2 linked regions of the Buchnera aphidicola (Macrosiphoniella sanborni) genome follow. The protein of the gene in region 1 interacts with the protein of each later gene in a pairwise test. Links are inferred from orthologs where the notes say so. Each region holds a gene or a part of one and is shown on either strand. Other genes may lie near its edges.

What was found.
Region 2: the proteins of D9V74_RS01815 (region 1) and grxD interact in binary tests that used the Escherichia coli proteins (3 or more experiments, as listed by UniProt). The link is inferred for Buchnera aphidicola (Macrosiphoniella sanborni) from one-to-one orthologs.

Annotation. Positions count from the first base shown.
Region 1 is NZ_CP034864.1:407,259-414,017, forward strand. The notes cover bases 3,911-6,759. They hold D9V74_RS01815 (BolA family protein), read left to right. Parts: upstream 3,911-5,138; coding sequence 5,139-5,381; downstream 5,382-6,759. Other genes in these bases: rlmE (23S rRNA (uridine(2552)-2'-O)-methyltransferase RlmE), read right to left, coding at 3,911-4,069; greA (transcription elongation factor GreA), read right to left, coding at 4,156-4,635; murA (UDP-N-acetylglucosamine 1-carboxyvinyltransferase), read left to right, coding at 5,423-6,673; rplU (50S ribosomal protein L21), read left to right, coding at 6,718-6,759. Outside these bases: glmM (phosphoglucosamine mutase), read right to left, coding at 27-1,361; ATP-dependent zinc metalloprotease FtsH, read right to left, coding at 1,553-3,388; more of rlmE, read right to left, coding at 3,449-3,910. UniProt on the Escherichia coli protein: Involved in cell resistance against acid stress.
Region 2 is NZ_CP034864.1:180,038-197,229, reverse strand. The notes cover bases 231-2,924. They hold grxD (Grx4 family monothiol glutaredoxin), read right to left. Parts: upstream 1,900-2,924; coding sequence 1,561-1,899; downstream 231-1,560. Other genes in these bases: nadK (NAD(+) kinase), read right to left, coding at 2,472-2,924; rnt (ribonuclease T), read left to right, coding at 770-1,414; D9V74_RS00890 (Fe-Mn family superoxide dismutase), read right to left, coding at 231-548. Outside these bases: more of D9V74_RS00890, read right to left, coding at 1-230; more of nadK, read right to left, coding at 2,925-3,350; nucleotide exchange factor GrpE, read left to right, coding at 3,475-4,020; ung (uracil-DNA glycosylase), read right to left, coding at 4,079-4,744; D9V74_RS00855 (peroxiredoxin), read left to right, coding at 4,846-5,439; D9V74_RS00850 (DUF2076 domain-containing protein), read right to left, coding at 5,546-6,298; gyrA (DNA topoisomerase (ATP-hydrolyzing) subunit A), read left to right, coding at 6,569-9,070; nrdA (class 1a ribonucleoside-diphosphate reductase subunit alpha), read left to right, coding at 9,151-11,436; nrdB (class Ia ribonucleoside-diphosphate reductase subunit beta), read left to right, coding at 11,484-12,614; class I ribonucleotide reductase maintenance protein YfaE, read left to right, coding at 12,618-12,881; pta (phosphate acetyltransferase), read right to left, coding at 12,908-15,043; D9V74_RS00820 (acetate kinase), read right to left, coding at 15,107-16,324; nadE (ammonia-dependent NAD(+) synthetase), read left to right, coding at 16,383-17,186; invasion regulator SirB1, read right to left, coding at 17,192-17,192. UniProt on the Escherichia coli protein: Monothiol glutaredoxin involved in the biogenesis of iron-sulfur clusters.

The sequences.
Region 1 (6,759 bases):
TTATATAACAAATATTTTTAATACTGTCACAGTAATTTAATCGTCTCAGAAATATATTGAGATAATTCATGCACTTTAGAATAATTCTCACCTTGTACCATAATTCTCACACATGGTTCTGTTCCAGATTCACGGATGGAAACAAGACTATTTTTTCCTAAAATATCTTGATATTTATTAAGAATATTTTTTATTTTTACATGTTGATAAAATTTTTTTTTATTTTTTAAAGAGATATTTAACAAAACTTGGGGAAATAATTTTATTTCATGTGTTAAATGATATAAAGACGTATTATTATTAATCATGCTTAAAAATACTTGTAAACTTGCTATAATTCCATCTCCAGTAGAATGTTTATCTAATAAAATAATATGACCTGATTGTTCTCCTCCTAGTATCCATTTTTTTTCCTTCATCTTTTGATATATATTACGATCTCCTATTTTTGCTTGATAAAAAGGAATTCCTAATTTTTTTAAACTTAAAATTAGACCAATATTAGTCATTAAAGTTCCAACTACACCACCTAATAATTGTTTATTTTTTAAATATTCTTTTGCAATAATATAAATTATTTGATCTCCATTTATTTGATTTCCTAAATGATCTATCATAATTACTCGATCTCCATCACCATCAAATGCTAATCCAATATTAGCTTGTTCTAACAAAACCCTTTTTTTTAATTGTACAGTATTAGTTGATCCTGAATTTTCATTTATATTCACTCCATTAGGATTAGCAGAAATTGTGATTACCTTCGCACCTAATTCTTGAAAAACTTTTGATGCTATATTAGATGTTGCACCATTCGCACAATCTAAAACAATAGTGAAATATGATAAATTTATATTTTTAGGAAAAGTATTTTTACAAAAATTTATATATTGCCTTTCAGGATTAATTATATGTTGAGAAAAACCAAAGTGATTAATATTCGAATAGCAAAAAGTATCATTTATATAATTTTCAATATTCAATTCAATTTTTTTAGTTAATTTAATTCCATTTTTATAAAAAATTTTTATACCATTATCATAAAAAAGATTATGAGAAGCAGAAATTACAACACCACCAGAAGCATTAAAAAATCTTGTAAAATACGCAATCGCTGAAGTAGGGATGCACTCAGCTAATAAAGTAGACACTCCTGTAGATAAAATTCCGAATTCTACAATAGACTGTAACATAGATCCAGAAATGCGTGTATCTCTTCCTATAATTATTTTTTTATTCTTATTTTTTCCCAACACTGTACCAATTGACCATCCTAAATTTAATAAAAAATTTGGTGTAATCGGATGATGTCCTACTTTTCCGCGAATTCCATCTGTTTTAAAATATTTTAAAAGAGTCATGACTATTTATCCCTGTATCATTATTAAAAATATTTTTATATTAGTTTAATATTAAAAACAAGATGAAGTTATAATACCTTTGTCACTTCATCTTATTTTAAGATATTTTCAATGAAAGAATACTAAACATTAAAAAATAAATATTTTTAAAAATATTTATATAAAATATATTTATATTTCTCAATTAAAAACTATTTATTAATTTCTGTCTCAATCCATCCTATAGGTTTACGGACTTCTCTTCTTTCCATTAAATCATCTATTTGAAATGCATCAATTGTTTCATATTTTATTAATGCTTCTTTCATTGCATGTAATATGTCAATATTTTCATTTAAAATATTTCGTGCTCTTTTATAATTTACTTCAATTAATAGTTTAACTTCTTCATCAATAATTCTAGCTGTTTCATCTGACATATGTTTTGCTTTAGCTACAGAACGACCTAAAAATATTTCTCCTTCCTCTTCTGCATATAATAAAGGCCCTAACTTTTCTGAAAACCCCCATTGTGTTACCATATTTCGTGCTAAACTAGTAGCAACTTTAATATCATTATAAGCCCCAGTAGATACATTTTTAGAACCATAAATAATTTCTTCAGCTAAACGACCACCGTATAAAGTAGATATTTGACTTTCTAATTTTTGACGACTAATACTTAATGTATCTGATTCAGGTAAAAAAAACGTGACACCTAATGCACGGCCCCTTGGAATAATAGTTACTTTATGTGCAGGGTCATGATCGGGAACTAGTCTTCCAATAATAACATGTCCAGCTTCGTGATATGCTGTTGATTCTTTTTGAAATTCACTCATAACCATTGATCTGCGTTCAGAACCCATCATCATTTTATCTTTAGCTTTTTCAAATTCCAACATAGAGACTACACGATGATCAAGTCTAGCTGCAAAAAGAGCAGCTTCGTTCACTAAATTGGCTAAGTCAGCACCTGAAAAACCAGGTGTACCACGAGCGATAATCATAGGGTCAACATCTTTAGATAAAGGTACTTTTCTCATATGTACTTTTAAAATTTGTTCTCTTCCACGAATATCTGGAAGAGGAACAATCACTTGACGATCAAAACGACCTGGGCGTAAAAGAGCTGGATCTAAAACATCAGGTCGATTAGTAGCAGCTATTAAAATAATACCTTCATTCCCATCAAAACCGTCCATTTCTACTAACATTTGATTTAATGTTTGCTCTCTTTCATCATGACCACCACCTAATCCTGCTCCTCTTTGACGACCTACTGCATCAATTTCATCAATAAAAATTATACATGGTGCAGATTTTCTAGAATGTTCAAACATATCTCTAACTCTAGAAGCACCAACACCTACAAACATTTCAACAAAATCAGAACCAGAAATCGTAAAAAAGGGAACTTTAGCTTCTCCAGCTATTGCTTTAGCAAGTAATGTTTTACCAGTACCAGGTGGACCAACCATTAACACACCTTTAGGGATTTTTCCTCCTAATTTTTGAAAACGACTAGGTTCTTTAAGATATTCAACTAATTCACTAACTTCTTCTTTTGCTTCATCACATCCAGCAACGTCTGCAAAAGTAGTTTGAATTTGATTTTCTGATAGCATTCGTGCTTTGCTTTTTCCAAACGACATTGCACCTTTTCCACCACCTATTTGCATTTGACGCATAAAAAAAATCCATACCCCAATTAACAATAACATAGGAAACCAAGAAATAAAAATTGAGATAAGAAGACTAGGTTCCTCTGGAATTGCTCCAATAATTTTGACTTTTTTTGTTAAAAGATTATCTAAAAGTTTAGGATCATTAATGGGAATATAGGTAGTATATTTACTACTATCTTTCTTTATAACACTAATCATACGTCCATTAATATATGCTTCACGAACTTGATCTTGATTCACTTCGGATAAAAAAGTTGAATAATCAACTTTGTGATTATTTACATCGTTAGTATTGAAATTCTGAAAAACAGACATTAATACAATTGTGATAACTAACCAGAAGATCAGATTTTTAACCATGTCACTCAAAGGAACAACCTCTCATTCAATCTATATTTAAAAAACAACACAGATATTATATCATCTGGTCGCTATAATGAAGATTTCTCGAGATCTTGTTCGAGAAGTTTTAGGTTTACAGATTTTCACTTTTTTAAAAAATATCTTAATCTCTTGATATAATTCGTTAAAACCTTCCCCTTGAAATGATTTTAATAAAAATATACCATTTCTGGATAAAACATCATTTGATATTTTTAATGCTAACCTAGACAATTCAATAATACGAGGCATATCAATAGAACAATGTCCTGTTATATTTGGAGCCATATCTGACATCACTAAATTAAAAGTAATATTTTTAAAAGAATCTAGCATGTTATTTAATATTTTTTGATTACGAAAATCTCCTTGAAAAATATTAACACCTGTGATTGGTTTTATAGGTAAGATGTCACATGCTATAACAGAACCTGTTGTTCCTATCTTTTTCACGGCATATTGAGACCAACTTCCAGGAGCAGCACCTAAATCAATAATATTCATACCAGTTTTAAATAATTTATTATTTTTATCTAGTTGTTCTAATTTAAACCAAGCTCTTGAACGTATATTATTTTTTTTTGCTTCTTTAACATATGGATCAGTCAAATGTTCTAAAAGCCAATGACGAGAACTTTTTCTTTTTTTTTTAGAAATCATATTTGCACTAGTTTGATTTTATTATTGAATTGATGTTTTTTATAAAATTAAATAAAACAAATATTTGTATTTTTCATTTATTCATACTATATATGATCAATTTTTAAAATCTTATATTCAACATTTCCACCAGGTGTAGAAATATTCTCAATATCACCAATTTTTTTCCCAATAAGACCCCTTGAGATTGGAGAATTAATAGAAATTAAATTTTTTTTAAAATCAGATTCATCATCTCCTACAATTTTATATGTAAATATTTCATTGCTGTTTATATTTAAAATTGTAACAGTAGTACCAAAAATCACTCGACCAGTATTAGATATTTTTTTTATGTCGATAATTTGAGAATTAGATAATTTTAACTCAATTTCTTTAATTCTTCCTTCACAAAAACTTTGTTCTTCACGAGCTGAATGATATTCAGCATTTTCTTTTAAATCACCATGTTCTCTAGCTTCTACTATTGCTTGAATAATACGGGGACGTTTTATCGTTTTTAATATTTTTAGTTCTTGAAGAAGTTTTTCTGCACCTCGCACAGTCATGGGGATTAAATTAATCATAATACAAATACTCCTTTTCTACTGATACAATATTTTCAAACAACTTATAAAAAATACTTTTTAAAATTTTTAAACCTGTTAAATTATAATAAGTATTAAAAATAACTAAGTATTAAAAATAACTATAAGTATTAAAAATAACTAAAAGATAACTATATAAAAAGATAACTATATATAATAACATTATATTTTTTTAAATATGATATGTATCGTATATTATATTTTTATATTTTTGAAGTGAGATATTAAAGATAGCATTTTGTATTAAAAATATTTATTTAATAGAATTTTATAGATTATGAAAATATTTTTAAAATATACTTATCTATTTTAAATTAAACAATACAATTTATCAAAATTTTAACAATTTAGATTCACTATTTTGAACTTTTACAATTAAAATATTAATAACCTCATGTTATTTATCATCATGAAATTCCATAACATCAATATTAAAAAATCATTTATATTAAAAAAGACTAAAATCACAAGCAGATTTCAAAATGGATAATAAACAAATCAAATCATTACTCATAAAACAATTAGATTTAACAAAAATATACGTTACAGGAGACAATCAACATGTTCAAATCATTGCTATTGGAAAAATATTTAAAGGATTCAGTTCAGTAAAACGACAACAAATAGTTTATGCACCTTTAATTCCAATGATTACAGAAAAACATATTCATGCAGTATCTATTACTTCTTATACAGACGAAGAATGGGAAAAAATAAAAAATTAATAATTATTATTCAAAAAAATATAATAGAGATTTATTAATACATGAATAAATTATGCATACAAGGAAATAAACACTTAAATGGTAATGTAATTATTTCTGGATCAAAAAATGCAGCATTACCAATTTTATTTATGACTATATTAACAGAAGAAAAAATTAAAATTAGTAATGTACCTAATTTAACTGATATTCAAATAGCTCTAAAATTACTTATACATCTAGGGGCTAAAATAAAAAAAGATAAAATACTTCACATTGATACAAGTTCAATAAATATTTTTTGTGCACCATATTATTTAATTAATAAAATTAGAGCATCAATTTGGACTCTAGGTCCTCTTTTAGCACGTTTTAGAAAAGCTAAAATATTTTTACCCGGCGGATGTAAAATAGGTAGTAGACCAATAGATTTACATATACATGGTTTAACTCAATTAGGTGCAACTATTAATATAAATAAAAATTATATTAATGCTCATGTTAAAGGACGTTTTCAGGGAAAATATATTTTTATGGAAAAAATTAGTGTAGGCGCTACTATTACAATAATGAGTGCTGCTACATTAGCTGAAGGTTTAACTATTATTGATAATGCAGCTTGCGAACCAGAAATTATTGATACTGCAAAATTTTTAAATTCTATAGGTGCCAATATCACTGGTGCAGGTAGTAAAAAAATATATATTCACGGTGTATTAAAGTTAAAAGGTGGGACACACAAAATTATTCCAGATAGAATTGAAACAGGAACATTTTTAATAGGAGCGACAATTTCAAAAGGTTATATTATTTGTCATAAAACAGAACCTAAACATTTAACAAATGTATTAATTCATTTGAGTAAATCTGGAGCTAAAATTACAACAGGAAAAGATTGGATTAAATTAGATATGAGAGGAAAACGTCCAAAATCTTTAAATATTAAAACTGCTCCATATCCAGGATTACCAACAGATATGCAATCTCAATTTACATTATTGAATATAATTTCTACCGGTGTTGGTAGCATCACTGAAACTATTTTTGAAAATCGATTTATTTATGCTTCTGAATTAATTAAAATGGGTGCTAAAATAAAAATTAAAAATAATACTATTACATCTTTTGGTATACCGAAATTAATATCTTCTGATGTTTTGTGTAGCGATTTACGGGGATCAGCTACATTAATATTAGCAAGCTGTATTGCTATAGGTGTAACAATAGTTAATCATGCTCATCATCTTTTTAGAGGATACGATTCATTTCCTGATAAATTAAATAAATTAGGAGCTGATATAAAAATTATATAAGTATCATATTTTGTAAAATTTAAAATAATATAACTGGAGTTTTTATGTATGCAGTTTTTATAAGTGGTGGAAAACAATACAAAGCA
Region 2 (17,192 bases), 220 kb from region 1 along the record:
TCTAATCTTCTATTTTGATATTTTAAATAATAAGCATGTTCCCAAAGATCTAATCCAATAATAGGACTACCAAAAGTTTTAGATATTATTTTACCCATAAGAGGACTATCTTGATTAATAGTAGACACTATTGACAAAATACCATTTTGGTTCACTAACCAAACCCATCCAGATCCAAAATGATTCAATGCTACTGATTCAAATTGTTCTTTAAAAGACTCAAAATCTCCAAATTGTTTTTCTATTTCTCTTTTAAAATCATGTGTTAAAACACTTCCAATTTTTAAACCCTTCCAAAAAAAACTATGATTGATATGTCCACCTGCATTATTACGTAATACATTTTTATTGTCTAAAATAATTTCATTTAAAATCGAAATTAATTCTTCAATAGATAATGAAGAAAAAGTTGTATTTTCTAAAATAGTATTAGTATTATTAATATAATTTTGATGATGCTTAGTATGATGAATTTTCATAGTTTGTTCATCAAAAAAAGGTTCTAATGCATCATATGAATACGGCAAAGCAGGGAGAATGTAACTCATTTTATTTTTCCAATGTCATTATAATAAAAATTATTATACAATATCTTTTAAGTATTAACTTAATGTTATAATATTAAATATTTTTACAAATTATAGTACAATTATTTAATATTATACAAGAATCATTGTACATTTTTTTAAAAGTTACTGAGATAAAATTATCAAAATATATAACAAATTAACTATATTAAACACAAAGTTTTTTAAAACATGAGATTTTGATGTCTACAACTCAATCATTTAATCTATTAAGCAATAGATTTCGCACATTTTATCCTGTTGTTATAGACATTGAAACAGCAGGATTTAATGCGAATACTGACGCAGTATTAGAAATTGCTATGATTACACTAAAAATGGATAATTTAGGATGGTTGCATAAAGAAAATACACTTCATTTTCATATAAAACCATTTAAAGGTTCAATAATAAATTCTGATGCAATAGCTTTTAATAAAATTGATCCATTTAATCCGTTACGTGGTGCAGTTAGCGAGAAAAAAGCAATTCAATCTATATTTGATATAGTTAATAAAGGCATTCAAACAGAAAGATGCACTCGAGGGATTGTTGTAGCTCATAATGCCAATTTTGACCATAATTTTTTAATGGCTGCCATTCATAGAGTAAATATAAAAAATAACCCTTTTCATCCATTTGTAACATTTGATACTGCAGCTTTAAGTGGATTAGTAGTAGGACAAACAGTATTAGCTAAAGCCTGTAAAGCTATTGGATTATCATTTGACAATAATCAAGCCCATTCAGCACTATATGATACTTTACAAACTGCTAATCTTTTTTGCGAATTAGTTAATCGTTGGAAACGATTAGGTGGATGGCCTATTCATAACATGAAAACATAGTATTTCTAAAAATATTTTTTTATGAAAAATATCAAAATAATTCAATAAAAAAAAGATATGACATTAATAAAAACAGATTAGAAAAATAAAATCTTTTATATAATGTCATATCTTACTATTTTAATTATATTTTCTATTTATATTAATTATTCTTCGGATATAATTCTATTATTTTTTACTTTTTCTGATATTAATTTTTTTAACTCACCATTTTCTAACATTTCAAGTATAATACTACAACCTCCAATTAATTCACCATCTACCCATAACTGAGGAAAAGTAGGCCAATTAGCATATTTTGGCAATTCGTTTCTAATATCTGTATTTTCTAAAACATCAACATATGCAAATTTCTCACCACACGCAGATAAAGCTTGTACCGCTTGAGCAGAAAAACCACAACTAGGAGACGTTGGAGTACCTTTCATATAAATTAAAATAATATTATTTTTAATTTGATCCTTTATTTTTTTTATAATATTCATATTTATTCCTGTTTGTAAAATTATACAATATATATATTTAAAAAAATCTTATACTATAAAAACTATTTTTAAAAAACTTTAAAATAATTAATAGACAAAAATATTTTTTTTTGCAATACTTAATTTAAAAGGGGCTGTTTTTGGATTCGACAAAATTATCAACAAAGTAAAGTGCATGCCGAGGAACGGTTTGCCTCGATAAAAACCGTAAAAAAAATAGCTGCAAATAATAAATATAACTATGCTTTAGCAGCCTAAAAAACTGTTTTAAAGCCTTTCCTCCTCAGCCTCCCTCTTAGGACGAGAACAAAGGAAAGTCAAAAAAAGAGAAAACATGTTTATCAAGCTTGACGATGACATGAACAAAAAAATTACAAGCTATATATCTAAAATGTGTTTTTCCAAATTAGATAATGAAATATAATGCAGAAAAACTAAGCATGTAGTGCTTTATTCGTAGAAATTTTGGACGCGGGTTCAAATCCCGCCAGCTCCAAAATCATTTATATTGATAATTAACACATAATATCCATTATTTAAACAAATAGTTTTAATAATAGTTATAAAAATATCTAAAAAAATTTTTTAGACCAATTTAATTTAGAATTTAATATTTTAAAATAGTTATAACTTTTAGGATGAATAAGATTTAAATAATAACCACTCCGACGAATAAATACACGTTCATTTTTCTTTATAGTTAAAATGTTTTGATTATCACAACTAATTTTTAAATTTCTTTCAATATTAGAAAATTTTAAACAAATAACACTATCATTATGAATAACTAATGGACGTGCAGATAAAGTATGTGGAAACATTGGTACTAAAAGAATAGCATCTAAAGATGTTGAAATAATTGGTCCACCAGCTGATAACGAATATCCAGTTGAACCTGTTGGAGTTGAAATAATTAAACCGTCAGCTCTCTGAGAAAAAGAAAATTTATTATCAATATAAACTTCAAATTCTATCATATGAGCCAAATTTTTTGTATGTACAACTACTTCATTAATTGCTATACTAGATTTAGAAATCATTTTTTTTTCACAAATTTGTACATCTAATAAAAATCGATTTTCTAAACAATATTTTCCAGATAATACTTCTGATAATTTTTTTAAACTAGTTGCTGGATTTAAATCAGTGAGAAAACCCAAATTTCCTCTATTAATTCCAATAATTTTAATATCATAAAGCGATAAAATACGTGCTGCGCATAATAGATTACCATCTCCTCCTATTACAATAGCTAAATCACAAGATTGCCCAATTTCAATTAATGTAGCAGTTTTAGGATTATCTAATTTTAGTTCTTGTGCAATAGAAGATTCAACAAAAACCTCATAACCATTTTTTATTAACCATTTATATAATTTTTTATGTGTTATTAATGCACTTGTATAACGTGGACGACCAATAATACCAATAGAACTAAAATATTGATTCATTAAAAAAAACTTCCTAATAAAAAATAACGTAATGTATGTTGTATTTTAATAATAAATAACCTTGAAAGATTAATTATAAACCTTATAATAATTTAATAATTCATATAAAAAAATGGTAAATATTATGGATAATAAAAAGAATCAAAATAGAACAATTATAGAAGATCATAAAGAAAAAATTAATGATATCATTATATGCCAAAATAAAAAAATAGAAGAATTAAAATTACAATTATCTCAAAACCAAAATAAAATTAATGATATTAAATTACGTACATTAGCAAAAATAGAAAACATACAAAAAAATACTTTAGAACAAATAAATATTATAAAAGAAACTGAAATAGAAAAATTCTTAAAAACTATTTTTCCCATCATAGAAACTTTAGAAGATATTATAATATCATCTAACTCATTTAAAAAAAAAGATCAACCTTTCATAGAAGGTATTAAACTTACATTACAATCTTTATTAAATATATTATCTAAATTCGGATTAAAAATTGAAGGCAAAAAAAACGAAGTTTTTAATTCTAAATTGCATACTTCTATTGCGATAGAATCATCTTCAAATATATTACCTAATCATATTATTTCTGTTAAAAAACAAGGATTTACTTTTAATAAAGTATTATTAAGAAAAGCTATTGTAATAATTGCAAAAAAATAATTTTTTAATAATAAAAAATTGAGATATTTAAATTTTAATTAAAAAAATTAATATTTTTTTAAATTGCGAACCAATCAATTGGTTTTTTTCTATTATTTAATAAAATTTGATTAGTTAATGAAAAATGTTTACACCCTAAAAATCCTCTATATGCTGATAAAGGAGAGGGATGAGACGCTCTTAATATATAATGCTTATTTTTATTAATAAAAATATCTTTTTTTTGTGCATTAGTTCCCCACAATAAAAAAATAATAGAATTTCTATATTGATTAATCTTAGAAATTACTGTATCAGTAAAAATGTTCCATCCTATAGAATTATGTGATTTTGGCTTACCTGATTCAACAGTTAAAATAGTATTTAATAAAAAAACACCTTGATTAGCCCAACTTTCAAGACATCCATGTTTAAAAATAACATTTTTTTTAAAATCACTATTTAATTCTTTATATATATTCTGTAAAGAAGGTGGTATATTATAAGATTTAGGAACAGAAAAAGATAAACCATGTGCTTGATTTTTTGAAAAATACGGGTCTTGTCCAAGAATCACTACTTTTATATCATTGAAATGTGTCAAAATAAAAGCGTTAAATATATCTTTTTGTTGAGGATAAATCGTTTTTTTTAAACGTTCTTTTTTAAGAAATCGCATAATATCAATAAAATACTTTTTTTTTTCTTGTGATAAAACATCTGTCCAAGATAAAATTTTTTTCATATTTTTTTCCATTTTAGTAAAGTTTCAGCTAAAAATGATATTTTAACATTTTTTACAATTAAAAAATATTTTTTTAATATTATAAAAATTAAGGAGAAAATATGGTTTTAGTAACACAAACTGCTCCAAACTTTATCGCTCCAGCAGTTTTATCCAACGGTAAAATTATTGAAGATTTTGATCTGAAAAAATATTCTAATAATCAATCTGTCATATTATTTTTCTGGCCTATGGATTTTACTTTCGTTTGCCCTTCTGAAATCATTGAATTAAATCAACTCTATTTAGAATTTGAAAAAAGACACGTCAAGATTGTAGGAGTATCAATTGATAGTGTTTTTGTTCATCAAGCATGGCAAAACATATTACCTAAAAATGGTGGTATTGGAAAAATTCTTTTCCCTATGATCTCTGATATAAAACACGATATTCAAAAAGCTTATGGTATTGAACATCCCAAATTAAGTGTAGCATTAAGAGCTACATTTTTAATTGATTCTAATTGGATTATACGTCATCAAATTGTTAATGATTTACCATTTGGTAGAAACATTAAAGAAACCATACGTATGGTAGATGCATTAGATTTTCATAATCAATTTGGAGAAGTGTGTCCTGCTAATTGGACTAAGGGAGAAAAAGGCATTAAAGCTTCTTCCGAAGGAATTGCTGAATATCTCAGCAAATATTCTTAAAAAAAATTAAAGTCAGCAAAAAAATATTTTATGCTGGCTTTATTTTTTTTAAATTTTAGACTAATAGATATAGATAACAAATAATATATGATTATAAAATATTTTTTTAAATGAAATTATCATCATCAGTATCAAAATTATTCACATCATCAACATCGCTACTGAAGTCTTCTGCAGTACATTCATTATATTTGTTAGAATCTATAATATCATCAGATTGATAATTCACTAAATCACTTTGTGTGTGATTATCAAAAAAATGTCTTTCTGCATTATCATCTTGATTGAATTTATTAACCGTATCAAAGATTTCTTCTTCTGGTTTATTCACATGATTAAATGCACTCATTAACATATTTCCTAAAATCATACCACCAGCCACTCCTGTTGCTGTTTGTAATGCACTACTTAAAAAACCACTACTTCTAGTAGCACTATTTCCGATTGTATTATTAACTATAGGTGAAGGTTGAGTAATAGATGATGGAGGTAAATTAGTAGCATGCGTTTGTGAAATATTTTCTTTATTTCTCCAAATATTATTAGACATTGGTTGAGAAGATTGAAAATCAGTATTTTTTTTAAAAAAACTAGATAAAAAACTAGGCTTTTTATTTGATATTTCTTGATTTAATACTTGAATTCTTTTTTCTAATTCTTCAATTTTCATACCCATTTTTTTTATAGCTGTTTCTTGAATCAATATTGTTTGAGTCATATAATAAGGAGAAGAAGGTTGTTTAGAAACCAAATTTTGAATTAAGTTGTCTGCTGATACATCTCTTTCAGACATGTTTAATTCAGTATTTTTTAAGCGATAAAACAAATTTTCTATTAAATTCTTTTCTTTATCTTTCATAATTGCATCTCATTGTTAAGTTTAAGTTATATATTATGCAATATAATATTACTTTTTATGCAATATAATATTACTTTTAACAATTTTAATATTCATAACTATTTTTTATATTAATACTTTCATTTAAAATAAACAAATATTTTTAATATAAAAAATATCTTAAAGTTATTTGATATTCAGAATAATGTTCTTTATATGCATCTAATTGTTTAATTATGTTATACTTTTCTACTTAATTAAATTACTTCTTATTAAAGAGATGAAAGCTTTATGAAAGAACCTGAGAAAAAAATTATACAGGTCAATATTGAAGATGAATTAAAAAGCTCTTATTTAGATTATTCTATGTCTGTAATAGTCGGAAGAGCATTGCCGGATGTTCGAGATGGTTTAAAACCTGTTCATAGAAGAATACTATTTGCAATGTATGTTTTAAATAATGATTGGAACAAACCATATAAAAAATCTGCTCGAGTAGTAGGTGATGTCATAGGAAAATATCACCCACATGGTGATTCTGCTGTATATGATGCCATAGTTCGTATGGCACAAAAATTTTCATTACGTTATATGCTTATTGATGGTCAAGGTAATTTTGGTTCTATAGATGGTGATTCTGCCGCAGCAATGAGATATACAGAAGTACGCATGTCTAAAATAGCCCATGAATTATTAAGTGATTTAGAAAAAAACACTGTTGAATTTTTACCGAATTATGATGATACTGAAAAAATCCCTGAAATACTACCGTCCAAAATACCGAATCTTTTAATCAATGGTTCTTCTGGTATAGCTGTTGGTATGGCGACAAATATTCCTCCTCATAATTTATATGAAGTAATTAATGGATGTTTGGCTTATATTAATAATCAAGATATTACTCTTGAAGAACTTATTAAACATATTCCAGGACCAGATTTTCCAACAGCAGGTATTATAAATGGAACATTAGGAATCAAAGAAGCTTATCGTACAGGAAAAGGAAAAATTTATATTCGCGCACGTCATACAATTGAAAAAAATAAAAAAAATAAAAAAGAATCTATTATTTTTGATGAAATACCTTATCAAGTAAATAAATCACGTTTAATTGAAAAAATAGCAGAATTAGTAAAAGATAAAAAAATTGATGGAATTTCTGGTTTACGTGATGAATCTGACAAAGATGGAATGAGAATTGTTATAGAAGTTAAAAAAGAAGCAATATCAGAAATTATTTTAAATCAATTATATTCGTTAACACAATTGCAAATATCTTTTGGTATTAACATGGTTGCTTTATGTCAAGGACAACCAAAGATTTTATCTTTAAAAGAGATATTAAAAAATTTTTTATCTCATAGACAAGAAATAATTATTAGACGTAGTATTTTTGAATTAAATAAAATTTCTCACCGTCTTCATATTCTTGAAGGATTAAATACTGCTTTTATCAATATTAATCTAATTATTGAAATAATTAAAAGTGCAGGAAATTCAAAAGATGCTAAAAATTTAATTATTCAAAAAGCATGGACATCTCATAATATTACACAATGTTATTCTCCTTTTAATAAAAATATTTTATCTGATAATAAAAAATATCATTTTAGTGAAATACAGGCACAAGCTATATTAGATTTACGTCTACAAAAATTAACTAATTTAGAACAAAATAAAATTTTTTCAGAACATAATAATTTAAAAAAGAGAAAAAAAGAATTAAAAGAAATACTTGAAAATCCAAAATGTATGTTGAACGTAATTCAATCAGAACTCTTATCTATACAAAAAAATTTTAGTGATAAAAGAAAAACAAAAATTACTAATCACCATACTGATATTAATTTTGAAGATTTAATTAATCAAGAAGATGTAGTAGTCACACTATCACATTCAGGATATGTAAAATATCAACCTCTTTCTGATTATAATGCTCAAAGACGTGGTGGAAAAGGTAAATCAGCTGCAAAAATAAAAGAAGAAGATTTTATAGAAAGTTTAATAATAGCAAATACACACGATACTATACTATGTTTTTCTAGTAGAGGAATTTTATATTGGATGAAAGTTTATCAATTACCTGAATCTAGTAGACATGCGAAAGGAAAACCTATAGTTAATATTTTACCATTGAGTGCCAAAGAAAGAATTACAGCTATATTACCTGTCCATGAATATAAAGATAATCTTAATATTTTTATGACTACCGCTCATGGAAGAGTAAAAAAAAGCTCTTTAAAACAATTCAAAAAACCTAGATTTGCTGGCATTATTGCTATTAATTTACATGCTAATGACGAATTAATTGGCGTAGCGTTAACTGATGGTAATAATAATATTATGTTATTTACGCAAAACGGTAAAGTAGTACAATTTTTAGAAACAAGCGTACGCACCATGGGACGTACTGCTTCTGGAGTAAAAGGTATTAAAATTAAAAAAAATGATAAAGTTGTATCATTAATCGTACCTAAAAATAAAGGATGTATTTTAATAGCAACACAAAATGGATATGGAAAACGTACTAAAATTACTGATTTTCCTATTAAATCTCGTGCTACTCAAGGTGTAATATCAATTAAAATTACAAAAAAAAACGGGAAAATTATAGGAGCAATACAAGTAGTCGAACAAGATCAAATCATGATGATTACTAATGCAGGTACATTAGTTAGAATTAGAGTTTCAGAAGTAGGAATACTCAGACGAAATACACAAGGTGTTATATTAATAAGAACATCAAAAAATGAAAAAGTAGTTGCTTTACAAAGAATTATTGAACCTATGTAAAAAAACTGTTTATTTGTTATTTATTAAAGTAAATTCAATAAATACATCTTTATACTATTTAAAAATAAGTTAAATTTATTATGAAAAATAATCTCTTTGTTACTAAACGTGATGGAAGAACAGAAAAAATTAATTTAGATAAAATTCATAAAGTACTTAATTGGGCATCAGAAGGATTAAATGACGTCTCTGTATCACAAGTAGCGTTATGTTCTCGTATTCAATTTTATAATAATATTACTACTATTAATATTCATGAAACTATTATTAAAGCTGCAGCTGATCTAATATCACAAAAAACACCAGATTATCAATATATGGCTGCAAGATTAGCTATTTTTCATCTTAGAAAAAAAGCTTACGGTCAATTTACGCCACCAGCATTATATGATCATGTAAAAAAAATGGTAAAATTAAGGAAATATGACAAAAAATTATTACAAGATTACTCTTATTCAGAATTTTTACATATGAATTCTTTTATTGATCATTGGAGAGATATGAATTTTTCATATGCTGCTGTAAAACAATTAGAAGGAAAATATTTAATACAAAATCGAATCACTGGAGAGATATATGAAAGTGCACAATTTCTATATATTTTAATATCTGCATGCTTATTTTCTCGATACCCTAAAAATATTCGCATGAATTACATTCAACGTTTTTATAATGCTATTTCAACATTTAAAATTTCTTTACCAACACCAATTATGTCTGGCGTTAGAACACCTACTCGTCAATTTAGTTCTTGTGTATTAATTGAATGTGCTGATAATTTAAATTCTATTAATGCTACTGCAAGTACAATTGTTAAATATGTTTCTCAACGTGCAGGAATTGGTATCAATACAGGACAAATCCGAGCATTAGGCAGTCCTATTAGAAATGGAGAAGCATTTCATACTGGTTGTATACCTTTTTATAAATATTTTCAAAGTGCAGTAAAATCTTGTTCACAAGGCGGAGTTAGAGGTGGTGCTGCAACCGTTTTTTATCCTATTTGGCATTTAGAAGTAGAAAGCTTGTTAGTATTAAAAAATAATAGAGGAATAGAAGACAACAGAGTACGTCATATTGACTATGCAATTCAAATTAATAAATTAATGTATCAAAGAATGTTGTCTGGAGAAATGATAACATTATTTAGTCCTTCTGATGTTCCTGATTTATACGAATCTTTTTTTTCTAATCAAAAAAAATTTGAAGAAATATATATAACATATGAAAAAAATACAAATATAAGAAAAAAAACTATTAAAGCATTAGAATTATTTTCATTAATAATGCAAGAACGAACTTCTACTGGACGTATTTATATACAACATGTTGATCATTGCAATTCACATAGTTCATTTAATCCTCTTCTTGCGCCAATAAGACAATCTAATTTATGCTTAGAAATTACTTTACCAACAAAAGCATTAAACGATGTTAATGATATGAATGGAGAAGTTGCACTATGTACGTTATCAGCTTTTAATTTAGGTATGATTAAAAGTCTTGATGAATTAAAAGAATTATCAATATTATCTGTTCGCGCTCTTGATGAAATATTAGAATATCAAAATTACCCAGTAATATCAGCTAAAAAATCAGCTATGTCTAGACGTTCTCTGGGAATTGGAGTAATTAATTTTGCTTATTACTTAGCTAAAAACAAAGTTCGTTATTCAGATGGTAGCGCAAAAAATTTAACACATAGAACTTTTGAAGCTATGCAATATTATTTATTAGAAGCTTCTTGTCAACTAGCAAAAGAAAAAGGAAAATGTTCTTTATTTCATCATACTAATTATTATTTAGGTAAACTTCCTATTGATACATATAAAAAAGATATTGACAAAATATGTCATGAACCACTCCATTTTAATTGGGATAAATTACGTTTAAAAATAAAACAATATGGTTTAAGAAATTCAACATTATCTGCTTTAATGCCTTCAGAAACATCTTCTCAAATATCTAATGCAACCAATGGAATTGAACCTCCAAGAGGTTTTGTTAGTATTAAGGTATCTAAAGATGGAATATTAAGACAAGTAGTACCAGAATATAAAAAACTAAAATCAGAATACGAATTACTTTGGGAGATGCCAAATAATATAGGATATTTACAACTTGCTGGTATTATGCAAAAATTTATTGATCAATCTATTTCAGTTAATACTAATTATGATCCAAAAAAATTTTTAAATAACAAAATTCCCATGAAACAACTTTTATATGATTTACTATTCTCTTATCAACTTGGTATAAAAACATTATATTATCAAAATACTCGCGATGGTTCTGAAGATCAGAAAAATATTATATCTGAATCTCAATTCGAAAACATATGTGAAAGTGGTTCATGTACTATATAAAAATATATAATTAAATTTAATTTTAGGTTAATTAAGGTTAAATATCTATGTCTTATACAATTTTTTCAAAAAAAAAAAATGATCAACTTAAAGAACCAATGTTTTTTGGACAACCTGTCAATATTGCACGATATGATCAACAAAAATACAACATATTTGAACAATTAATTGAAAAACAATTATCATTTTTTTGGAGACCTGAAGAAGTAGATCTTTCTCGTGATCGAATCGATTTTCAAAACTTACCTGATCATGAAAAACATATTTTTATTAGTAATTTAAAATATCAAACATTACTTGATTCAATTCAAGGGAGGAGTCCAAACATCGCCTTTTTACCAATTATTTCTATTCCTGAACTAGAAACATGGATTGAAACATGGTCTTTTTCAGAAACTATTCATTCACGTTCTTATACATATATTATTAGAAATATTTTTAATTCTCCTTCTTTGATATTTGAAGATATTATTTCAAATAAACATATTAATAATCGCGCACAAAATATTTCTATTTATTATGATGAATTAATCGAACTCACTAGTTATTGGCATTTATTAGGTGAAGGTATTCATATGATTAATCAAAAGAAAATTGATATAAATTTAAAGTCTTTAAAAAAAAAACTATATCTATGTTTAATTAGCGTTAATGTTTTAGAAGCCATTAGATTCTATGTTAGTTTTGCATGCTCATTTGCATTTGCAGAAAGAGAAATTATGGAAGGTAATGCAAAAATTATTAGATTAATAGCACGTGATGAAGCATTACATTTAACGGGGACACAACACATATTAAACATCTTAAGTAATATAGAACATGATAAAGATATGAAAAATATAATTTTAGAGTCTAAAAAAGAAGCAATTAATATATTTCTTATAGCTTCGCAACAAGAAAAACAATGGGCTGAATATCTATTTAAAAATGGTTCTATGCTTGGATTAAATAAAGATATTTTATTTCAGTATATAGAATATATTACTAATATTCGTATTCAATCTCTTGGTTTTTCTCCTCTTTTTCAAAAAAAATCTAACCCTATTCCTTGGATTAACGATTGGTTAACTTCTGATTATATACAAAACGCACCTCAAGAAACAGAAATTAGTTCATATTTAGTCGGTCAAATTGATTCAGAGATATCTGATCATGAATTTAAAAAATTTCAATTATAAAATATGAAAAATGCTATTATTAAAATAATAAATGTTCAAAAAAAAATTATTTATAAAGACAATATTTCACTATTATCTGTATTACAAATAAATAAAGTTTATATAGAATATCAATGTTGTTCTGGATATTGTGGTATATGCAGAATTGAATTAATCAAAGGAAAAGTATTTTATTTAATAAAACAGCCAATGGCTGCTTTATTAAAAAAAAAAGACATACTTCCATGTTGTTGTAAACCATATGGCGATATTATAATTAAAATTTAAAATAAAAATTATAAAAATCTACTATATTATTCAGATTGAATTGATGTTAATGCAATAGTATAAATTATCTCTTCTACTGAAGCACCTCGTGATAAATCATTTACTGGTTTTCTTAATCCCTGTAATATTGGACCAATAGACATTATATTTGCAGAACGTTGCACAGCTTTATAAGCTATGTTCCCAGAATTTAAATCCGGAAAAATAAATACATTCGCCGATCCTACGATCGGTGAATATGGTGCTTTTAATTTACGAATTGATTCTGAAATAGCAGCATCATATTGAATAGGACCATCAATAATTAAATCAGGTCTTTTATTTTTAACAATCTTAGTAGCTTTTCTTATTTTTTCAACTTGAGACCCACTTCCAGAATAACCAGTTGAATAAGATAACATAGCAATACGTGGTTCTATTCCAAATATTTTTGATGACTCCGCTGATTGAATTGCTATTTCTGCTAATTCTTCTGAATTAGGATCTATGTTAATACCGCAATCACTATAAATTAAAACTGTATTTGGTAATAACATAAAAAAAATAGATGATACTAAAAAATTATTAGGATGTGTTTTAATAATCTGTAATGCTGGACGTATAGTATCTGATGTTTTATTAATTGCCCCAGCAACTAATCCGTCTACTTGATTAGCTTCTAATATTAAAGTTGCTAAAAAAATATTATTTTCTATTTGTTTCTCAGCAGTTAATTGATCCAAACTTTTATCTTTTCGAATTTCTAAAAGACGTGAAACATATTTTCTTTTTATAAGAGAAGGATTAATAATTTCAACATTTTTATGTAAATTAATATTATTATTACATGCTATTTGATAAATTTTTTGAGAATCTCCTAATAATACACATTGTGCAATATTATCTGTATTACATATTGAAACTGCTCTTAAAATTCGAACATCATATGATTCTGGTAATATAATACGTTTATTTTTTTTCTGTGATAGAATTTTTAAACGATAACAAAATTCTTTTGGTGAATATGTCTTGATATAATTATTATTTTTATTTATAAAAAAAATATTAGAAAAATCAAAAAAACTAGAAATAAATTTTTGTAATTTTTTAATATAAAGATCATCTTTGAAAGTAATATTATAATTAAAATTTTGTAATTTAGATAATATATCTATTGTATATTTTTTTGTAAAAAAAACAGAAATAGATTTTTTAATTAATAACCTGCATAAAAGAATAATATTTTTTTTTGAGTCAAACGCTCCCGTGAATATTACGCAACAAATATTATTATTTTTGAGATCTAATAATTTTATAATGTTTATAAAATTATCTATACGACTAAAAGAAACAATTACTAAAGTATTTAAATACTTTTTTTTTAACATATTTTCACTACTTTCATCAAATATAATTATTTCTTCTATAATATGATTTTTATTTTTTATTAAATAAATATATTCTATATTTAAAAAATAAAAAATATCTAAAATATTGATTTGTATAATATTTCTATTCCAAGGAATACAAGCTATCACCGAAAGAAAATCATCTGTAAAATTTTTTTTTGAAATTTCTATCTGCTTTGTTGTTTTATTAAATTCTTTTAAAATCATTAGTTTCTTTATAAGAGAATTTGTTCTTTCTAAAAAAAAAGGGTTGTTAATTTTATTAAAAATAATACCTAAAACATTTTTATATCGGTACTGTCTTAAAAAAAAATGTATTTCTTCTTCTTTGTTTTTAATACATTGTTTAGAATTATTATTTAAATTAGCTATAAATATTATTTCTGCATCAAGATTTTGAGAAAGATCATAATTAATTTTTGCAGAATTAATATTCTGATTCTTCTTTATACCTTTAATTAAAATTAATTCATGTATTTTTTTTTTTTTATAACATATTTCCATCACTTGATTAAATAAAGATATATATTCTGGAGAATCAAAAAAAGACTTTGAAAAATCTATATCATCCAATATATGAATAAATTTAGAAAAATATTTTTTAATAATTAATGTAGTGTGATCTAATTGATTTTTTATGCAAGAGAAATATAATATAGATTGAGAAGATTGTTTATTGATTCGTTGTTTATAAAAAAAATAAACAATACTTAAACTTATTGTAGTTAAACCAACATCTTGATCTAAAGGAATTAACATTATAATACGCGACATAATTATCCTATATATATTTTTATATATCTATTTTTAATATAAATAAAACTCACACTAAAATAACTATTTTTTATTAATTATCTTAATAGTTTCTTTAGCTATTGCTAATTCTTCATCTGTTGCAATCACAAATACTGGATGAGAAGAGGATTCAGTAATCAATCCTGATTTTCCTCCTACAGTAGAACAATTAAGTTTAGAATTAATTTTAAAACCTAATAAAAAAAGTTTAGAAAAAACTAATTCTCGAATTAAAGATACGTTTTCTCCAATACCACCAGTAAAAATTACTGCATCTAAACGATTTTCCATTAAACTCATATAACTTGCAATATATTTAGATAAACGATGACAAAAAACTTGAACAGATCTTTTTGCTTTTTCTGTTAAATGATATTGTTTCTCGAAATAACGAAAATCACTACTAACACCACTTAAACCTAATAAACCTGATTTTTTATTTAAAATCATTTCAATTTCATCTATACTCATATTAAGTTGTTTATACATAAAAAAAATAATTGCAGGATCTATATCTCCACTTCGTGTACCCATAACTAAACCTTCTAAAGGTGTTAATCCCATAGAAGTATCGACACATACTCCATTACAAATAGCTGCAATTGAACATCCGTTACCTAAATGACATGTAATTAAGTTTAAAGAATCAAATTTTTTATTTAAAATAACAGAAATTTTATAAGAAACATACTTATGACTGATACCATGCGCACCATAACGTCTAATTTGATATTTTTTATAAAAGTTGTATGGTATGGCATACAAAAAAGAACTTTCAGGCATATTTTGATAAAAAGATGTATCAAAAACTGCTACATTTTTATCTGATAAAATAGGATATTTTTTTATAACTGTTTGAATTCCAATTAAATTTGCTGGATTATGTAATGGCGCAAAACAAATATATTTTTTAATACAAGTTATGACATAGTCATTAATTAAACTAGATTTTTTAATTTCATTACCTCCATGTACTACTCTATGTCCTATCCCTATTATATTATTAAAAATATTTTTTTGTTTTAATAAAACTTCATCTATAATAAAATTTAAAGCATCTTCATGGTTCATATTTGAACCTATTTTTTTATAATATTTTTTTTCTAAACAACACCATTTAATATATGTTTCTGATAAAAATAAACATTCTACAATACCAGATAAATATTTTTTTTCATTTTTAGGATCTAATATTGCAAATTTTATAGAAGAACTACCACAATTTAAAACTAAAATTAAATTATTCAATTTATTATCCACAATTATAATATAGTTAAATTCAAAAATATTTTATTTTACTAATAATTAAGAGACTGTTATGTTACAAAAAAAAATTATAAAATTAATGAAAGTAAAATCAGTAATTATTCCAAAAATTGAAATTCAAAATTGTATTAATTTTCTAAAAAAATATCTATTGCAAAATCTTTCTCTAAAATCTTTAATAGTAGGTATTAGTGGAGGTCAAGATTCCACATTAACAGCAAAATTATGTCAAATGACTATTCAAGAGTTAAGACATGAAACAAACAACACTTATTATAAATTTATCGCATTAAGAATGCCATATGGAATTCAATCTGATGAACAAGATTGTCAAGATGCTATTCATTTCATAAAACCAGATCAAATTTTTAACATTAACATCAAACAAGCAGTTTTAAGAAGTGAAAAATCTTTACAAAAATCAGGAATTATAATTTCAGATTATGTACGAGGTAATGAAAAAGCTCGAGAAAGAATGAAAGTACAATATAGTGTTTCTGCTATGTATAATGGTCTAGTCGTTGGAACAGGAAACGCAGCAGAACATCTTACTGGATTTTTTACAAAATTTGGTGATGGTGGAACAGACATTAATCCAATTTATCATTTAAATAAAAGACAAGGTCGATTATTATTAAAAGAATTAAATTCTCCTAAACATTTATATTCTAAAAAGCCTATGGCTGACTTAGAAGATAATTATCCTCAACAAGATGATGAATCTATTTTAGGTGTTACATATAATGTCATTGATTCTTATTTAGAAGGAAAAAAAATAGATTCACACAAACAAAAAATAATTGAAACATTATACTTTAAGACATTACATAAACGTAATTTACCAATTACACAATAAAAAATT